Regions from separate parts of the Comamonas sp. SY3 genome, predicted to be linked through region 1. Evidence: predicted binding sites of a transcription regulator. Region 1 holds the regulator's gene; each other region holds the start of a gene.
What was found. The regulator sigma-54, encoded in region 1, starts transcription at its own class of promoters, with help from an activator protein. The targets are predictions, from matches to a motif close to TGGCANGNAANCTGCTTT.
Positions count from the first base shown of each region.

Region 2: glnA (type I glutamate--ammonia ligase) is a predicted target of sigma-54. The motif match lies at 4,077-4,094, and genes of this name have one in related genera.
Region 3: ACCQ08_RS07560 (TorF family putative porin) is a predicted target of sigma-54. The motif match lies at 2,935-2,952, and genes of this name have one in related genera.

Region 1 is NZ_JBGTYN010000020.1:44,460-50,148, reverse strand. Features, by position in the region: gene ACCQ08_RS20260 (hypothetical protein) at 189-941, shown strand; gene ACCQ08_RS20255 (aspartyl/asparaginyl beta-hydroxylase domain-containing protein) at 1,082-1,996, shown strand; gene rpoN (RNA polymerase factor sigma-54) at 2,072-3,697, opposite strand; gene lptB (LPS export ABC transporter ATP-binding protein) at 3,803-4,579, opposite strand; gene lptA (lipopolysaccharide transport periplasmic protein LptA) at 4,603-5,268, opposite strand; gene ACCQ08_RS20235 (thiol:disulfide interchange protein DsbA/DsbL) at 5,380-5,689, opposite strand, start outside.
Region 2 is NZ_JBGTYN010000009.1:3,645-9,333, reverse strand. Features, by position in the region: gene ntrC (nitrogen regulation protein NR(I)) at 1-491, opposite strand, end outside; gene glnL (nitrogen regulation protein NR(II)) at 560-1,633, opposite strand; gene ACCQ08_RS13275 (hypothetical protein) at 1,664-2,191, opposite strand; gene glnA (type I glutamate--ammonia ligase) at 2,614-4,029, opposite strand; gene ACCQ08_RS13265 (EI24 domain-containing protein) at 4,416-5,324, opposite strand; gene ACCQ08_RS13260 (sterol desaturase family protein) at 5,410-5,689, opposite strand, start outside.
Region 3 is NZ_JBGTYN010000004.1:210,902-216,590, forward strand. Features, by position in the region: gene ACCQ08_RS07550 (ABC transporter substrate-binding protein) at 1-978, opposite strand, end outside; gene ACCQ08_RS07555 (YifB family Mg chelatase-like AAA ATPase) at 1,136-2,680, opposite strand; gene ACCQ08_RS07560 (TorF family putative porin) at 3,008-3,739, shown strand; gene glnK (P-II family nitrogen regulator) at 3,783-4,121, shown strand; gene ACCQ08_RS07570 (ammonium transporter) at 4,188-5,495, shown strand; gene ACCQ08_RS07575 (aminotransferase class V-fold PLP-dependent enzyme) at 5,607-5,689, opposite strand, start outside.

The DNA of each region.
Region 1 (5,689 bases):
AAGCATACGCGCTTGCGCCATTGTCTGCGCAAGCGCATGGGAATGTGTACTGTGCCAGCCGCCTTCGGGGCCGGGCCCTCGATAGCGCTGCGGTAATGATGGGCCGGCTGCTATAGTCCGACTCCAGAGCGGGCCGCCGCCCCGTGCGCCCAGGCCCTCCCCCCAGACCCCTGAAGAAAGATAAGCGGATGCCCTACCTCGGAGCCGGCGTACACGTCATCATTGCGCTATTTTTTGCCGTCCATGCGGTGCGCAGCGGCCAGAACAACTACTGGCTGTTTGTGCTGCTGGCCTTCCCCTTCCTGGGCAGCGTGGTGTATTTTTTCGCCATCTACCTGCCCAATTCACGGCTGCAGCGCCATGCCCGCAGCCTGGCGAGCAATGCCGTCAAGGCGCTGGACCCGACCCGCGAGGTGCGTGAAGCCCAGGCCGCCTACGATTACAGCCCCACCGCGCAGAACCAGATCCGCCTGGCCCAGGCGCTGCTGGCCACCGGCCAGGCCGAGCAGGCCTTTGGCCACTTCGAGGCCAGCATGAAGGGCCCGTTTGCCAATGACCTCGATATCCGCTGGGGCGCTGCGCAAGCCGCCTACCAGGCCGGCCATCCGCAGCAGGCCTTGCAGCAGCTGCGCGTGATTGCGCAGGCCGACGTGCATTTCCGCGCCGAGGCCGTGGGCCTGCTGGTGGCCAAGGCCTATGCCCAGCTGGGCGACCAGGAGATGGCCCGCAAGAGCTTTGACTTTGCGCGCCAGCACTCGGGCAGCTTCGATGTGATGGCCGAGTATGCGATCTGGGCTGCAGGCCAGGGCGACTGGCAGACCGCCCATGCGCTGCAGGCCGAGCTGAACAAGGCGATGACGCACTGGAGCGGCCAGCAGCGCCAGCTCAACCGCGAGATGCTGCAGCGCCTGAAAACCGCCTTCGCGGCACAGCCCAAGTAAGCGCGCAGGCCTGGGACGTCGGCAATAGGCCTGCTGGCAGCAGGCCATCAGACCGCCCCGCAGGCCTTGCAGCGCGCCGGTTTGCGCTCGCGCAGACACCCGCCACAGCGCAGTCGCTAAAATCGCTGTCTATGGCAAAAATCATCGTTCTGGCCCTGGTGCTGCTTTTCTTTGGCTGCGGCCTCTACATGCACCTGCGTGGCAAGGTGCGGCACAAGCTGCTGCGCCAGCTGTTTGACCACTCCACCTTCACGGCGCCGTTCAATGTGTTCATGCTGATGTTCAGCAAGGTACCGCGCACGCCGTACCTGCCCACCAGCACCTTCCCCGACCTGGCCCCGCTGCAGGCCAACTGGCGCGAGATCCGCGAAGAGGCCATCGGCCTGCACCAGGCGATGCAGATCAAGGCAGCGGCCAACAACGACGACGCGGGCTTCAACTCCTTCTTCAAGACCGGCTGGAAGCGCTTCTACCTGAAGTGGTACGGCCAGGCCCACCCCTCGGCAATGGAGCTTTGCCCCAAGACCACGGCGCTGGTGCAGTCCATCCCCGGCATCAAGGCGGCCATGTTTGCCGAGCTGCCGCCCGGCGCCAAGCTCAACCTGCACCGCGATCCCTACGCCGGATCGCTGCGTTACCACCTGGCCGTGCTGGCACCCAATGACGACCGCTGCATGATCGAAGTCGATGGCACGCCCTACAGCTGGCGCGAGGGCGAAGGCGTGGTCTTTGACGAGACCTATATGCACTGGGCCGAGAACCGGTCCGAGGGCAACCGCATCGTGCTGTTCTGCGATGTCGAGCGCCCGATGACGAATGGCTTTGCGCAGTGGCTCAACCGCTGGCTGGGCACGCATGTGGTGGCTGCTGCCAGCTCGCCCAACAACGAAGGCGATCCGCGCGGCTTCATCAGCCGCATCTTCAAGGTCTCCTTCTACATGGGCCAGTACCGCCGCCGCTTCAAGGCCTGGAACAAGACGGCCTACAAGCTGACCAAGTTCGGCCTGATGCTGGCCGTGCTGGCCTTGTTCATCTGGTGGCTGTGGCCGAAGTAAAACCGCAGCGCCTCAACGCAAAAACCGCAGTGTGCAACGCCACTGCGGTTTTTTCATGGCCCGTGCTGCCTGCGTTTACAGCGCCTTGCGCAGGCTGGCCGGCGGGATGCGCATCGCTTCGCGGTACTTGGCCACGGTGCGGCGCGCGCATTCAATGCCCTGGGCCTGCAGCAGGTCGGCAATTTTTGCGTCCGACAGCGGCTTCTTCGCGCTTTCCTCGTCCAGCAACTGCTTGATCAGCGCCTTGACCGCCGTACTGGAGGCGCTGCCGCCCGTCTCGGTGCCCAGGCCCGAGCCGAAGAAGTACTTGAGCTCGAAGGTGCCCTGCGGCGTGGCCATGTACTTGGCCGTGGTCACGCGGCTGATCGTGGATTCGTGCAGACCCAGCTCATCGGCGATCTCGCGCAGCACCATCGGGCGCATCGCCAGCTCGCCATGCACAAAGAAATTGCGCTGGCGCTCCACAATGGCCTGCGAGACACGCAAGATAGTGTCAAAGCGCTGCTGGATGTTCTTGATGAACCAGCGCGCCTCCTGCAGCCGCTGCTGCAGGGCGCCATGGCCCTCGCAGCCCTTGTGGCTGCGCAAGGCATTGGCATAGACATCCTGCACGCGCAGGCGCGGCATCACCTCGGCATTGAGCTGCACGCTGAAGCCGGGCACCGGCAGGCCGCGCTCGTTGCTGGGGCGCACGATGACATCGGGGATGATGGCATTGCGGTCCACATCGGCATAGGGCCGGCCCGGGCGGGGTTCGAGTTTGGCAATCAGCCCCAGCGCGCTGCGCACCGCCGCCTCGTTGCAGCCGGTCAGCTGCATCAGCTTGCGCACATCGCGGCGCGCCAGCAGGTCGAGGGATTCCTGGCAGACCAGCAACGCGGTCTCCAGCGCCAGCGCATCGGCCTCGGGCGTGTCCGAGCCCTCTTCATCCAGCAGCCGCTGCTGGGCCTTGATCTGCAGCTGCATGCATTCGGACAGGTTGCGTGCGCCCACACCGATGGGTTCCAGGCTTTGCAACAGGCGCAGCGCCACCGTCAGGTGGTGCAGCAGTGCTTCGTAGCGCTCGGGGTCGCTGGCATCGCCAAAGCTTTGTGCCAGCTCGGCGAGTGTTTCTTCGAGGTAGCCGTCGTCGTTCAGCGATTCGATCAGAAAATAGAGCGCTGCCCGGTCTTCCTGGCACAGGCGCAACGACAGCGCCTGGCGGTGCAGCACATCCTGCAGGCTCAGGTGCTCGCTGCGCCGCTCGGACATCGGCGTTTCGTCATCGTCATCGCCCGCACTGGCACGGGCCGGCAGCTCGCCGCCCCACTCTTCCCAGTCCGATGCCGAATCGCCCGCAGCTGCCTCGGCATCTACGCCGGTTTCCTTGCCGGCGCCAAAGTCCAGCGGCAGATCCGATGCACCCGGCTCGAAATCGCTGGTGTTGCCGGGGTCGGTGCCGGTCACGAGGTCGGCAACCTTGTCGGCCGCATCTGCAGCCTCGGTGGACTCGGCAGATTCAGCAGATTCGGCGGCGTCCTTGCCCGGTTCGGATTCGGGCGCATCATCGCCCTCGCGCTCCAGAAACGGGTTTTCGTCGAGCATCTGCTCGACTTCCTGCGTCAGCTCCTGCGTGGACAGCTGCAGCAGGCGGATCGACTGCTGCAGCTGAGGCGTCAGCGTCAGGTTCTGCGATACGCGCAGTGACAGCGAAGGCATCATCGCAGAGCCCCCGCTGCGGCTGCGGCAGCTGGCAACGGATCAGCCCCGCCAGCCCCAATGTGAGGGGCGGCTTCTTGGCTCGCACGCCCGCCAGGGCGTGCAGTATCACATGCGGAAATGCTCACCCAGGTACACCCTCCGAACCTCTGCGTTCTCCACAATCTCTTGCGGCGTCCCTGCGGCCAGCACCTTGCCATCGCTGATGATGCAGGCATGGTCACAGATACCCAGGGTTTCACGCACATTGTGGTCAGTGATCAGCACGCCAATGCCACGTTCCTTGAGGAAAGCCACAATGCGCTGGATCTCGATCACGGCGATCGGGTCAATGCCGGCGAAGGGTTCGTCGAGCAGGATGAAACGGGGCTGGGTGGCCAGCGCGCGGGCGATTTCGACCCGCCGGCGCTCACCACCAGAGAGCGCGACCGATGGCGACTCGCGCAGATGCTCGACACGCAGCTCCTGCAGCAATGCGGTCAGCTGGCGCTCGACCTCGGCGCGCGACAGCGACTTGCCATGCTCGTCCTTTTGCAGCTCCAGCACGGCGCGTACGTTGTCCTGCACGCTGAGTTTGCGGAAGATCGAGGCTTCCTGCGGCAGGTAGGACAGGCCCAGCTGCGAGCGCTGGTGGATCGGCATATTGGCGACCGACTGCCCATCGATGCGGATGTCGCCGCCATCGCTGCGCACCAGGCCGACGATCATGTAGAACGAGGTGGTCTTGCCAGCGCCGTTGGGGCCGAGCAAACCCACCACTTCGCCCTTGCGCACGGACAGCGATACGTCCTTGACCACCTTGCGGCTGCCGTAGGATTTCTCCAGATGCAACACCTCGAGCTGGCTGCGCTGGTCGCTGGTGGCCACCCGGGCGTTGACGGAAATGGTCGACGAATTCTCTGCCACGGTTACTTGGCTCCGTCGTTCAGTTGGGTGCTGGGGCGCAATGGCGTCTTGTCGTCGGCTGCGGGCTTGGCCGGACTGCTGGCCTTGTCGTCCGCCTTGCCATCTGCCTTGGGGGTCAGGATCACACGGACACGGTCCTTCTTGGGCGCGCCGGGCTTGGGATCGGCCGCCTGGGCGCCCTTCTGGCCGGAGACGGTGAAGGTATCGCTCAGGTTGTTGTAGACGATCAGCGGGCCGCTGACCTGGTCGGTCAGCGTGGTCTCGCGGTAGCGGCGCAGCTCACCCCGCCGCTCGAAATGCACGGTGTCATCGCGGCCGTTATAGGTGATGACCTCTCCTTCGCCTTCGACGAACTCGTCGGGAGCGCCCGGTGCGGAATCACGTTTTTGGCGGAAGAACGCCAGTTTGCCCGGTGCAGCGGTGACCACGCCATGCTGGAAGCCGTCGCGGTCCTGGCTCACCGTCAGCTGCGCGCCACGGATGATGATGGTGCCCTTGGTCACCACCACATTGCCCGTGAAGACGCTGGTCTGCTTGAGTTCATCATGGCGGCCATCGTCCGCCTCGATGTTCATGGGCTTGGTGCGGTCTGCACGCTCGGCATGCGACAGCAGCGGCACGGTCAGGGCCGCTGCCAGCAACAAAGAGGTAAAAATACGGTGTCTCATAAAGGCATGAATCTTGCTCTGCCCCATTGTAGCCATGCTGGAGCGTTGGACCGTTTTCGGCACAAAAAAGCCCGCGTGCGCGGGCCTTGTCTATCGCGGTGGGAAGTCCGTTCAGCCTTGTGCAGCCAGGAACTCTACCACCTGCAGCACATTGCTCATCGAGCCTGCACGGGTGCCGTCGGTGTAGTACTTGCCGGCCACGCCCAGCGATGGCACACCTTCGACGCCATAGGACTCCTGCAGCTGGGTCGCCTTGCGCACCTGGCCTGCCACGCTGAACGAGTTGTAGGCTTCCTTGAACTTGGCGAGGTTCACGCCGTTCTTGTCCATCCAGGCGAAGATTTCCTCGTCCTTGTTCAGGCGCTGGCGCTCGACATGGATCGCGCGGAACACCTTGACATGCACCTCGGGGATCAGGCCC
Region 2 (5,689 bases), on a different contig from region 1:
GTGACATTGCTTTGCGACAGCCGGCCGATGGCACGAAACACATCCTGCATCGCCGGGGCCTGGCCCAGCATTTCACCATTGCCGGCGGACTGCGACAGCTCAGGCGCCTGGCTCTCGCTTTGCTGCACGGCACGCTTGATCAGCTCCACCGCCTTGGGCAGGTCAAAGGGCTTGGGCAGGTATTCAAATGCGCCGCGCTGGAAGGCCGAGACGGCGCTGTCCAGATCCGAGTAGGCGGTCATGATGATGACCGGCAGCTGCGGGTGGTCCTCATGCACTTGTTCCAGCAGTTGCAGGCCATTGCCGCCTGGCATGCGGATGTCGCTGACCAACACCGACGGGGCCAGTGCCTGGTCGCTCACGCTTTCAAAAGCTTCCAGTACTTCCTTGGGATGCACAAAGCTGCGCGTGGGCAGCTGCTCGCGGGCGAGTGCCTTTTCCAGTACGAATCGGATCGACGGGTCATCATCCACTATCCAGATTGGTTTCATTGTCGCTATCACCCTACCCTTACAGTTCTACATACCGTGGTCCTGCAGCAAGGGATGCGATCTGCACCCTAGTCTGTCAACGGCAGCATGATGCGGAAATCCGTGCGCCCAGGCTCGCTCTCGCATTCAATAAGGCCTTCGTGCCGCTGCACAAAGGTCTGCGCCAAAGGCAAACCCAGGCCCGTGCCGCCATCACGTCCGGTCACCAAGGGGTAGAAGATCCGCTCCTTGATGTCCGGCTCGATGCCAGGACCGTTGTCAATGACATGCAATTCCAGTGCCAACTTGTGCCGCTTGCGGCCCAGGGTCAACTGCCGGGCAATGCGTGTACGCAAGGTGATGCGTGCATTGTCCTGCGCCATCTGCGGCACCAGCACCTGTGCTGCATTCTGCACAATGTTCAGCAATGCCTGAATCAACTGCTCCCGATCACCCCGGATTTCGGGCAGCGAGGTGTCGTAATCACGCTCAATGCGCAGGCCTTGCGGGTACTCCAGCAACACCAACTGGCAGACGCGCTCGCAGACCTCGTGGATGTTGACATCGCCGACCGTGTGCGGATGGCGGTGTGGCGCAAGCAAACGGTCGACCAGCGCCTGCAGGCGGTCGGCCTCATGGATGATGACGTCGGTGTATTCCTTGAGCTGGGCATCGGGCAGCTCCAGCTCCAGCAGCTGGGCAGCACCGCGTATGCCACCTAGCGGGTTCTTTATCTCATGGGCGAGGTTGCGTATCAGCTCCTTGTTGGCCAACGCCTGCTCGCGCACGCGCTCCTCGCGGTCCTGGCGCACCTGCTGCTCCAGCGGCCACAGCTCCACCAGAATGCTCTCCTCCTCTTCCCACCACGAGAGGTTGGCATGCACCGGAAAGGAGTCCTGCAAGCTGCGCCGCAACTGCGCCTCGAAGCGCAGCGACGAGAAGCGCTGCGCCCGCGCATCGACCAGGGCCTTGTGGACCAGTTCGTCATCCTGAAAAAAACCGCCGAAGTAATGCCCCAGGATGCTTTTGCGCGAGACGCCCAGCGCGTTCTCCAGGGCTGCATTGACCCGTTCAGCGGCGCCGTCGAGACGAATCACGGCGACCAGGGTGGCGATATGTTCCAGCGCCTGCCATTCACGATCGATGGCACGGAGGTCAGACATGGGGTGTGCCCAGAAAGGTAGAAGCCCTGATTATGGGGCCGGCAAGCGCTGGAGCTCGCGCTGAATGCCAGCGATATCGCTGTCGTTGCGCGCGATTTCCTGTTTCAGATCTTCCACGCGCTTGGTGTAGAAGGCGGGGTTGCGCATCTCCAAGGCGTTTTTCTCAGGCTCGCCATTGTTGTACTCGCGCGCCAACGCGGTCTTCTTGTCCTGGGCTTTTTTCAGCTCGGTCTCCAGGATGAGGCGGGCGTCGGAATCGCGGGCGCGGCCCTCGGCCGTGGTAGAGCGTGGCGCGGGTGTGGCGGCAGCGGGTGCACGCGCCGGGCGTGGCGCAGCGGCCGGGGCATTTGGTGCGGGTGCCGGGCTGGCAGCGGGCGTGTGCGGGCGTGTGCCTTGCACGACGGTGACGTTGGCGCCTTCCACCACGGCACAGCCTTTTTGCCGTGCCTTGGCCACATCGTTGGTGTATTCATTGCCACAGCGGTAAATGCGATCCTGCGCCACCGCGCCTTGCGCACATGCCACTGCCACCATCAAAAACAACAACTTTGTATGCATAACCCCGTTTCGCCCGTTCGCCCCGCCTTGCCATTTCCGTGAGAGCCCTCAAGGAGCCTCTGCAAAACTCCCTGCCATGGTCTGAACGCGGACTCGGGCGATCCGCTGCGTTGTCTTCCTTGTCAATAGCTGGCTATTGACTGCAAAAGACGCCTTGCGTCTCATCCCGGTCCGCGTCCATCCCATTGGGCGAGGGTTTTGCAGACGATCCTGAGCGGCTTTGCACGATGACCCCTCTGCAACCCGCAGTGTAGCTACAAAGGAGGTCGATCACGCCGAACAGTTCCTGCTGTTACAGATTCGCCGCAAGCCGCCAATGCCAGCGCGGTGGGCACCCGATAAAAAAACGACCTGCCACCTTGGAAGGTTGACAGGTCGCTTTGTCCAGACTGACCAGGCCAAAAAGCCTGGCGGGAACGGCTTTACAGCGAGTAGTACATATCGTATTCGACAGGGTGCACCGCTTGGCGGAAGCGGGTCACTTCGCCCATCTTCAGCTCAATGTAGGCATCCAGCATGCTGTCGCTGAACACACCGCCCTTGGTCAGGAAGGCGCGGTCGGCATCCAGTGCTTCCAGGGCCTGGTCCAGACTGTGGCACACGGTGGGGACCAGCTTGTCTTCTTCCGGAGGCAGATGGTACAGGTCCTTGGTGGCAGCTTCGCCTGGATGGATCTTGTTTTCCACGCCATCCAGACCGGCCATCAGCAACGCTGCGAAGCCCAGGTAGGGGTTCATCAGTGGATCGGGGAAACGTGCTTCCACGCGGCGGCCCTTGGGGTTGCTCACGTAAGGAATACGGATCGATGCCGAGCGGTTTTTGGCCGAGTAAGCCAGCTTCACAGGCGCCTCGAAACCAGGAACCAGGCGCTTGTAGCTGTTGGTGCCAGGGTTGGTGATGGCGTTCAGTGCACGGGCGTGCTTGATGATGCCGCCGATGTAGTACAGCGCGAAATCGGACAGACCGGCATAGCCGTCACCGGCGAACAGGTTCTTGCCGTCTTTCCACACGGACTGGTGCACGTGCATGCCCGAGCCGTTGTCGCCCGAATAGGGCTTGGGCATGAAGGTTGCGGTCTTGCCGTAGGTGTCCGCCACGTTCCAGATCACGTACTTCTGCACCTGGGTCCAGTCTGCACGCTCCACCAGCGTGGAGAAGCGGGTGCCCAGTTCGTTCTGGCCAGCGCCGGCCACTTCGTGGTGGAACACTTCGACGGGGATGCCCAGCGACTCGAGCAGCAGGGACATTTCAGCGCGCATGTCCTGGGTGCTGTCCACGGGAGGCACGGGGAAGTAGCCACCCTTGACGCGTGGACGGTGACCACGGTTGCCATTGTCGAACTTGGCGCCGCTGTTCCAGGGTGCTTCGTATTCTTCGATGTCGAAGAACGGGTTGTTGGGTTCGGTGCTCCAACGCACGCCGTCGAAGATGAAGAATTCTGGCTCTGGACCGAAATAGGCGGTATCGCCCAGGCCCGATGCCTTCAGGTAGGCTTCAGCGCGCTTGGCCACCGAACGTGGATCGCGGTCATAGGCCTTGCCGTCACCGGGCTCGATCACGTCGCACTGCAGGAACATCGTGGTTTCGTCAAAGAACGGGTCGATGTTGGCCGTGTTGGGATCGGGCATCAGCAGCATGTCGGAGGCTTCAATACCCTTCCAGCCAGCGATGGAGGAGCCATCAAACGCGTGGCCCGAGGTGAACTTGTCTTCGTCAAAGTGCGAGATAGGCACCGTGACGTGCTGTTCCTTGCCACGGGTGTCGGTGAAACGCAGATCAACGAACTTGACCTCGTTCTCGTCCAACATGCTCATCACATCTGCAACGCTCTTGGCCATCTAATGCTCCAAAGAAAATCGTGAATAAAAAGGGCTGTGCCAAGACTAAAGCAGTTTACGTGCCAGTTTTGTGACATGCCCATGCCGACCGGAAAAAGCGGGCTTGGCGAATGCCCCTGCATCCGTACTGTGCCCAAAGCCAGACTGTACCGCGCTTTTGGCCTACCCCCAGAGGGGCGCTGAGGATTTTGCAGCCGGCGGCCCAGATCCGTGCAGCGCGAGGGGTAGGATGCGGCAACGGCACCAAAATGGTGCAAAGCAGGGGTGGCGTAACTTGAGAAGCGTTAGCGCACCAAAATGGGTATTAGCGCACTGCATTGGTGCACTGCCTGCAGGAATATAGGCTGTGAGCCTGCCGATCTCCGCGCCCTGCCCCGCCCAGACCCCTAAATCGCATCTCCGGAGTCTGGCACTCGCACACCATCGGTTTTGCCGCGCAGCGCGGGCTCCGTCACCGGCAGCTGTGCGCCGGGATCTCCATTGGCAATCCGCAGCTGCTGCAGCGCAGCCAGGCAGAAATGGATGAACCACAGCGAGGAAAACGCAAAGGTGATCGCATAGATCCATACGGCGATCGGAATCAGCACCACAAAGCCAATCGTGAAGACCATGCCCGAGGCCCAGACGATGCTGGGCGCGATGCCGATATAGCCGGAGATGATGCCCATCAGCAGCAGCGGCCAGCGGTGGCGCTGCAGAAGGGTGTCGCGTTCGGCCTTGCTGGCATGGTCAGCCAGCGCATCCACACTCATCACGCGGTAGGTGAGCCAGCCCCAGATGACGGGAGGCACAATCAGCACCAAAGGGGGGATCAGCCACAGCGGCATCGTCACGACAAAGGCCACGACGGCCACTGCCGAGGTGCTCAGGGCCCAGAGCACACTGGTCACCAGGCCCATGCCTTTTTTCTTCTCCAAAAGAGGGAAGCGCTGCTCGGTCACCATATTGACCAGCGCGGGCGTCATCAGCAGTGCAATCACCAGCAGCGCAACCACCGCTGCCACGGGCGTGATCAGGATCAGCACCACAAAGGGCGCGATGCCCGCTGCAAAACCCTCGGTGCCGCTGCTGCCAAACCAGCTGAACACCGTGCGCAGCCAGCCAATGGTCTCCACCCAGTGCTGCATGGTTGCGACCGCGCCCGACCAGAAGAAATAGCTCCAGCCCCCCAGAGCCACCAACATCACCACCAGCGGCAAAATGGACAGCAGCATCACACGCGGACGGAAGCAATAGGCGGCAGCGCGCCAGAAAGCATCAAACATCAGGCTGGAGCCGGCAGACGCTGAGGGCATGGGGTGAACTCCTTGTAGGTTTCAGCGGCACCGCAGGACAGGGAATCGCCCTCTGCGGCAGCGGATGGCAGGCATGGACTTCGCTTCAGGCACGGCCCAGCAACCGCAACAGACCACGCCACTGCTGGCTCCAAAAACCGCGCCCGTAATCGCGCAACTGCCCGTGGCGGTTGGGCTGCACCTGGTCACGGATACCGGTGGGGTCATAGCGTAGCTCAAAGTTGGCGGTGCCAAAAAGCATATCCCACCATGGCAGCAGTACACCAAAATTACAGCCCCCCAATCGCGTACGGGGCACGGCCTCTCCGGCCTGGACGGCGGGGCTGGGCGCCGCAGAAGACGTGGGTGACTCGTGGCCAATGCCG
Region 3 (5,689 bases), on a different contig from region 1:
GGCCAGCGCCAGCACATTGATCTCGTCGAACACATTGGCGCCAAACGCGACGATCGTGCCTTCGGGCTGCTGGGTCTGCTTCAGGTAGAGCTGGTAGCTGGCGTTGTTGCCCACCGGCGTGGCCTGCACATGGTTCACGCCCTCTGCGGCGGCCTTGCCCACGTTCTGCACAAACTTGCCGCCGCTGTCGGCCGCATGGCTGAAGGTGTAGAGCTTGCTTTCGTAGCCGCTGCGGTAAATCTCGCGCACGATGGCGCTGAACTCGGGGATATAGCTGGGCAGGAAGACCGCATCGGGCTTCTTGCTGAAGATCTTTTCCACCTCGGCCCGGTACGAGGGCTGGTTGGGGTTGAAGTAGAGGGTGTCGAGCACCTTGCCGCCCTGCTGCGCAAAGCGGTCGGCAAAGGGCTTGACGGTGCTGAGCGTGAAGGGCGTCTGCAGCACCAGGATGGAGGCCGTCCTGGCGCCATCCTTGTAGGCCACATTGGCAAAGGCCTGGCCCCAGTTCTTGCCATTGGTCTGGAAGCGCCAGACCAGGCCCTTGTTGTCACCTTCGGTCAGCTCATCGGCCGAACCCACGGGCAGCAAGGCCACGCTTTTCTCCAGCGCCACCGGGCGCACGGCCAGCGCCACGGCACTGCTCCACACGCCGGTGATCGCCACCACGCCATCCACATCGATCAGCTTGCGCGCGGCGGACACCCCGGCGGTCGGTGTGGTCTCGTCATCGGCCACCACGATCTCCAAGGGCCGGCCCAGCACACCGCCATGGGCATTGATATGGGCAGCGGCGGCCTTGGCGGCCGTTTCCTCTTCCTTGCCATAGGCGCCGCCCGATCCGGTCAGCGGCGCCAGCAGGCCGATACGGATGGGAGCACCGCTGGGGGCGCTGGCTGCGCCTGCAGCACTGGCACCGGCCACCACACACATCGAGGCCATCGCCACGCCCAAGACTCGCCACTGGCCCAATTTGCTCACGCCCATATCCGCTTTCAAAAACCCGCCAGTCGCAGCAGGGCTGCGCGGCGCAAAAGGGGGGATTGTGCAAAGGCAGCGTTGCGGGAGGAACTAATTTTTCTGACTTAGCAAACGCGTTTTTTGCATAAGGGCGGGGATGAGCATGGGCATGCGCTGCCTACATGCCGCTCGTACCCAACAATGCCCGCCGGTACTGCACCGCCTCGGCCACATGGGCCGGGCTGATGGTCTCCGACTGCGCCAGGTCGGCAATCGAGCGGGCCACGCGCAGGCTGCGGTGGATGCCGCGTGCAGACCAGGCCAGCTGGGCGGCGGCGGTTTGCAGCAGTTGCAGCGCGGCGGGCTCGGCCTGGCAGTGGGCATCGAGCGCCTGGCCTTGCAGCTGCTGGTTGTGCATGCCCTGGCGCTGCAGTGAGCGGGCGCGGGCGGCGGTCACCCGCTCGCGGATGGCGGCGGTCGATTCGCCGGCCGGGGCGGTGAGCAGTTCATCGGCCGGCAGGGGGCTGACTTCCAGGTGCAGGTCGATGCGGTCGAGCAGGGGGCCGCTGATGCGGGCCTGGTAGCGGCTGACCTGGTCGGGCGAGCAGCGGCAGGCGCGCTGGCGCGAGCCCCGAAAACCGCAGGGGCAGGGGTTCATCGCGGCGATCAGCTGAAAGCGGGCGGGGAAGGTGGCCTGCTGCGCGGCGCGGGCAATGCTGATCTGGCCGGTCTCCAGCGGCTCGCGCAGCGCTTCCAGCGCGCTGCGCGGAAATTCTGGCAATTCGTCCAAAAACAGCACGCCGCAATAGGCCAGCGATATCGCACCGGGCCGGGGCGGGCTGCCGCCGCCCACCAGGGCCACGGCGCTGGCGGTGTGGTGGGGCGCCATGGTGGTGCGCTGGCCCCAGCTGCGGGCATCAAAGGCGCCGACCAGGCTGTGCACGGCGGCGTTCTCCAGGGCCTCGGCCACGCTCAGCGCAGGCAGCAGGCCGGCAAAGCGCTGGGCCAGCATCGATTTGCCGGCGCCCGGTGCGCCCAGCATCAGCAGGTTGTGGCCGCCGCAGGCGGCGATCTCCAGCACCCGCTTGCTGGCGGTCTGGCCTTTGACGTCGGCCATATCGGCGCCGGGCGCCTCGGGCGGCCGGCTCTGGGCGGGCATGCGCTGCCACTGGCTGGGGGCTGCATCGGGCTCGGCGCTGGCGGCCTGCGGCGCAAAGTGCTGCACCACGTCCATCAGGTGGCTGGCGCGGTAGACCTCGGCATCGGGCACCAGCGCCGCATCTTCTGCACTGCCCGGGGGCAGCACCTGGCGCACATGCTGGCCGCGCTGGTGCAGATCCATGCTCGCGGCCAGCGCGCCGCGCACGGGCCGCAGTGCGCCGGACAGCGACAGCTCGCCGGCAAACTCGTAGTGCTGGAGCCGGTCTGCATCGATGGCGCCGCTGGCCGCCAGAATGCCGACCGCGATGGCCAGGTCGTAGCGGCCCGATTCCTTGGGCAGGTCGGCCGGGGCCAGGTTGACGGTGATGCGCTTGTTGTGCGGGAACTCCAGTCCGCTGTTCTGCAGCGCCGAGCGCACGCGCTCGCGAGCCTCTTTCACTTCCAGATCGGCCAGGCCGACCAGGGTGAAGCTGGGCAGGCCATTGGCCAGATGGACTTCGACGCTGACGGGGTGGCCGGTGAGCCCGACCAGGGCCCGGCTGTGCACCACGGCGAGACTCATGGGCTGGCTTCCTTGTGGTTGTGCACCGTTTTGGTGCATTGCGAAGCACCTCTTGGAGGCACGGCTGCAGCCAGCATCGCAAAAGTCGGTTTTCGGGACAAGGGGCGCCAGCCCGCAGCGGCAGCGCCGCTGGCACCCAGCCTGCGCCGTTTGCCCCGCACAGCCCGGTGGCGGCTGAGAACGTAAGCATTTGCAAAAAAACATAGCGGGCGGCGCTTGTCTGGTGCGCACAACGCGCGGGGTGGTGCCAGGTTTGGCACGCTCTGTGCATTGTGCTTGCCACCAACGGATGGGTCGAATTCATCAACAAGGAGTGTGGCAATGGCGATGAGCAACAGAGGCTGGATGGTGGTGGCGGGTGCAGCGTTCCTGGCGCTGCCGGTGGTGGCGAGCGCGCAGCTGACCGCCAACGTGAGCGTGACCACGAACTACAAGTTCCGCGGTCAGGACCAGAAGTCCTCTAGTGCCAAGTGGGTCAAGCCCGCACTCCAGGGAGGGGTCGACTACGCCTTTGGCGACAGCGGCTTTTATGTGGGTAACTGGAACTCCACCGTCGACTGGCTCGACAACAACAAGGTGGAGATGGATTTCTACGGTGGCTACAAGTTCAAGGCCGCCGATGTGGATTGGGACCTGGGTCTGCTGACCTATGTCTATCCCGGCAACACGCTGGGCAACACCACCGAACTGTACGGCTCGGGCACCTACGGCCCGGTGACCGTGAAGTACTCGCACACCGTATCGAAGGATTACTTTGGCTGGGCCGGCACCAAGTACGACAGCACGTACAAGGGCCGCAACACCGGCTACCTGAATGTGGCGTTTGCGCAGGAAGTGGCGCCCAAAACCACGTTGAAGCTGGCCGTGGGCTACACCCGCTTTTCCAGCGACATCAAGGACCTGGGCGTGCCCAACTACCTGGACTACAGCGTGGGCGGTGCCTATGACCTGGGTGACGGTTTCTCGCTGAGTGCCGCCTGGGTGGGTGCCAACAAGACAGGCGCCTTCGGCTTTGTGAACAAGGGTCGTGCGATCGTGTCGCTGACCAAGGCTTTTTGATGCAGCGCCGCTGCAATAAGTGACGACAGGAGAACCTATGAACATGAAACTGGTAGTGGCGGTGATCAAGCCCTTCAAGCTCGATGAAGTGCGTGAGGCGCTGTCCGATATTGGGGTGCAAGGCATCACGGTGAGCGAGGTCAAGGGCTTTGGACGTCAGAAGGGCCATACCGAGCTGTACCGAGGCGCCGAGTACGTGGTGGATTTCCTGCCCAAGGTGAAGCTGGAGATCGCGGTGGCCGAGGACCTGGTGGACCGGGTGATCGAGGCCATCGAGAACGCCGCGCGCACCGGCAAGATCGGCGACGGCAAGATCTTTGTCTCCCCGCTGGAGCAGGTGGTGCGTATCCGTACCGGCGAAACCGGCCCGAACGCAATCTAAAAAAAAGGCGCTCCGCGCTGGCAAGGCGCGCGCTACAAGCCAATTTATCTTGAAGGTGTGAACAACATGAGACGACTACTTTCCTTGGCAGGGCTGGCGGCGGTGGCAGTGGCCACTGCGGGCAACGCGGCTGCGGCTGATGCGGCAGCTCCCGTTCTGAGCGCGGGCGATACCGCCTGGATCATGACCTCGACCATGCTGGTGATCCTGATGGTCATCCCGGGTCTGGCGCTGTTCTACGGCGGTCTGGTGCGCAGCAAGAACATGCTGTCGGTGCTGGCCCAGGTGTTCACGATCTTTTCGCTGATCACCGTGCTGTGGACCATCTACGGCTACTCGCTGACCTTCTCCGGCGAAGGCAACTTCTTTGGCGACTTCGGCAAGGTGTTCCTGATGGGCATCACCCCGGATACGCTCTCTGGTGCGATGGCCACTGTGCCTGAGTATGTGTTCGTCTCGTTCCAGGCCACGTTCGCCGCCATCACCGTGGCGCTGATCGTCGGTGCCTTTGCCGAGCGCATCAAGTTTGCTGCCGTGATGATCTTTGCGGTGCTGTGGTTCACGTTGAGCTACCTGCCGATTGCCCACATGGTCTGGGGCGGTGGTCTGCTGGGCAAGGATGGCGCACTGGACTTTGCCGGCGGCACCGTCGTGCACATCAACGCCGGTGTGGCCGGTCTGGTGGGCTCCTATGTGCTGGGCAAGCGCCTGGGCTTTGGCCGCGAAGCGCTGGCGCCCCACAACCTGACTCTGACCATGGTGGGCGCATCGCTGCTGTGGGTGGGCTGGTTCGGCTTCAACGCCGGCTCGGCAGGTGCTGCCAACGGTATTGCCGGTCTGGCCTTCATCAATACCATCGTGGCCACCGGCGCAGCTTGCGTGAGCTGGTTGGTCTGCGAAACCCTGCACAAGGGCAAGCCTTCGATGCTGGGTGCCGCTTCGGGTGCCGTCGGTGGCCTGGTGGTCATCACCCCGGCAGCCGGTTTTGTCGGCCCCATGGGTGCCATCGTGATGGGTCTGCTCGCCGGTGCGCTGTGCCTGTGGGGTGTGTCCGGCCTCAAGCGCCTGCTCAAGGTCGATGACACCTGCGACGTCTTCGGTGTGCACGGCGTGGGCGGTATCCTGGGTGCCATCCTGACCGGTGTGTTCTGCGCCTCCAGCCTGGGTGGCGTCGAGCCGGAAGGCTACAACATGGCCCACCAGATCTGGGTGCAGACCAAGGGCGTGCTGATCACCATCGTGTGGTCTGCGGTGGCAGCGTGGATCTCGTACAAGGTGGCAGGTCTGCTGACCGGTGGCCTGCGGGTGACGGAAGAAGCCGAACGCGAAGGCCTGGACATCACCTCCCACGGCGAAGCGGCCTACGGACGTTGATTCTTGCGGATACTCCTTGGGGGGCCGGACGGGTGTACAACCCGGCCGGCCTTTTTTTGTGCGCCGTGCTGGCGCTCAGAACCTGTCTACGATCTGCTCCTGAAACACGGCTTAGACCGATGCCGGGGCGCGCTCTGGCCACAGCGCCAGGCCACCGGCGACGCTGAAGGCCTGGTGGTGGCCCAGCCGGCGCA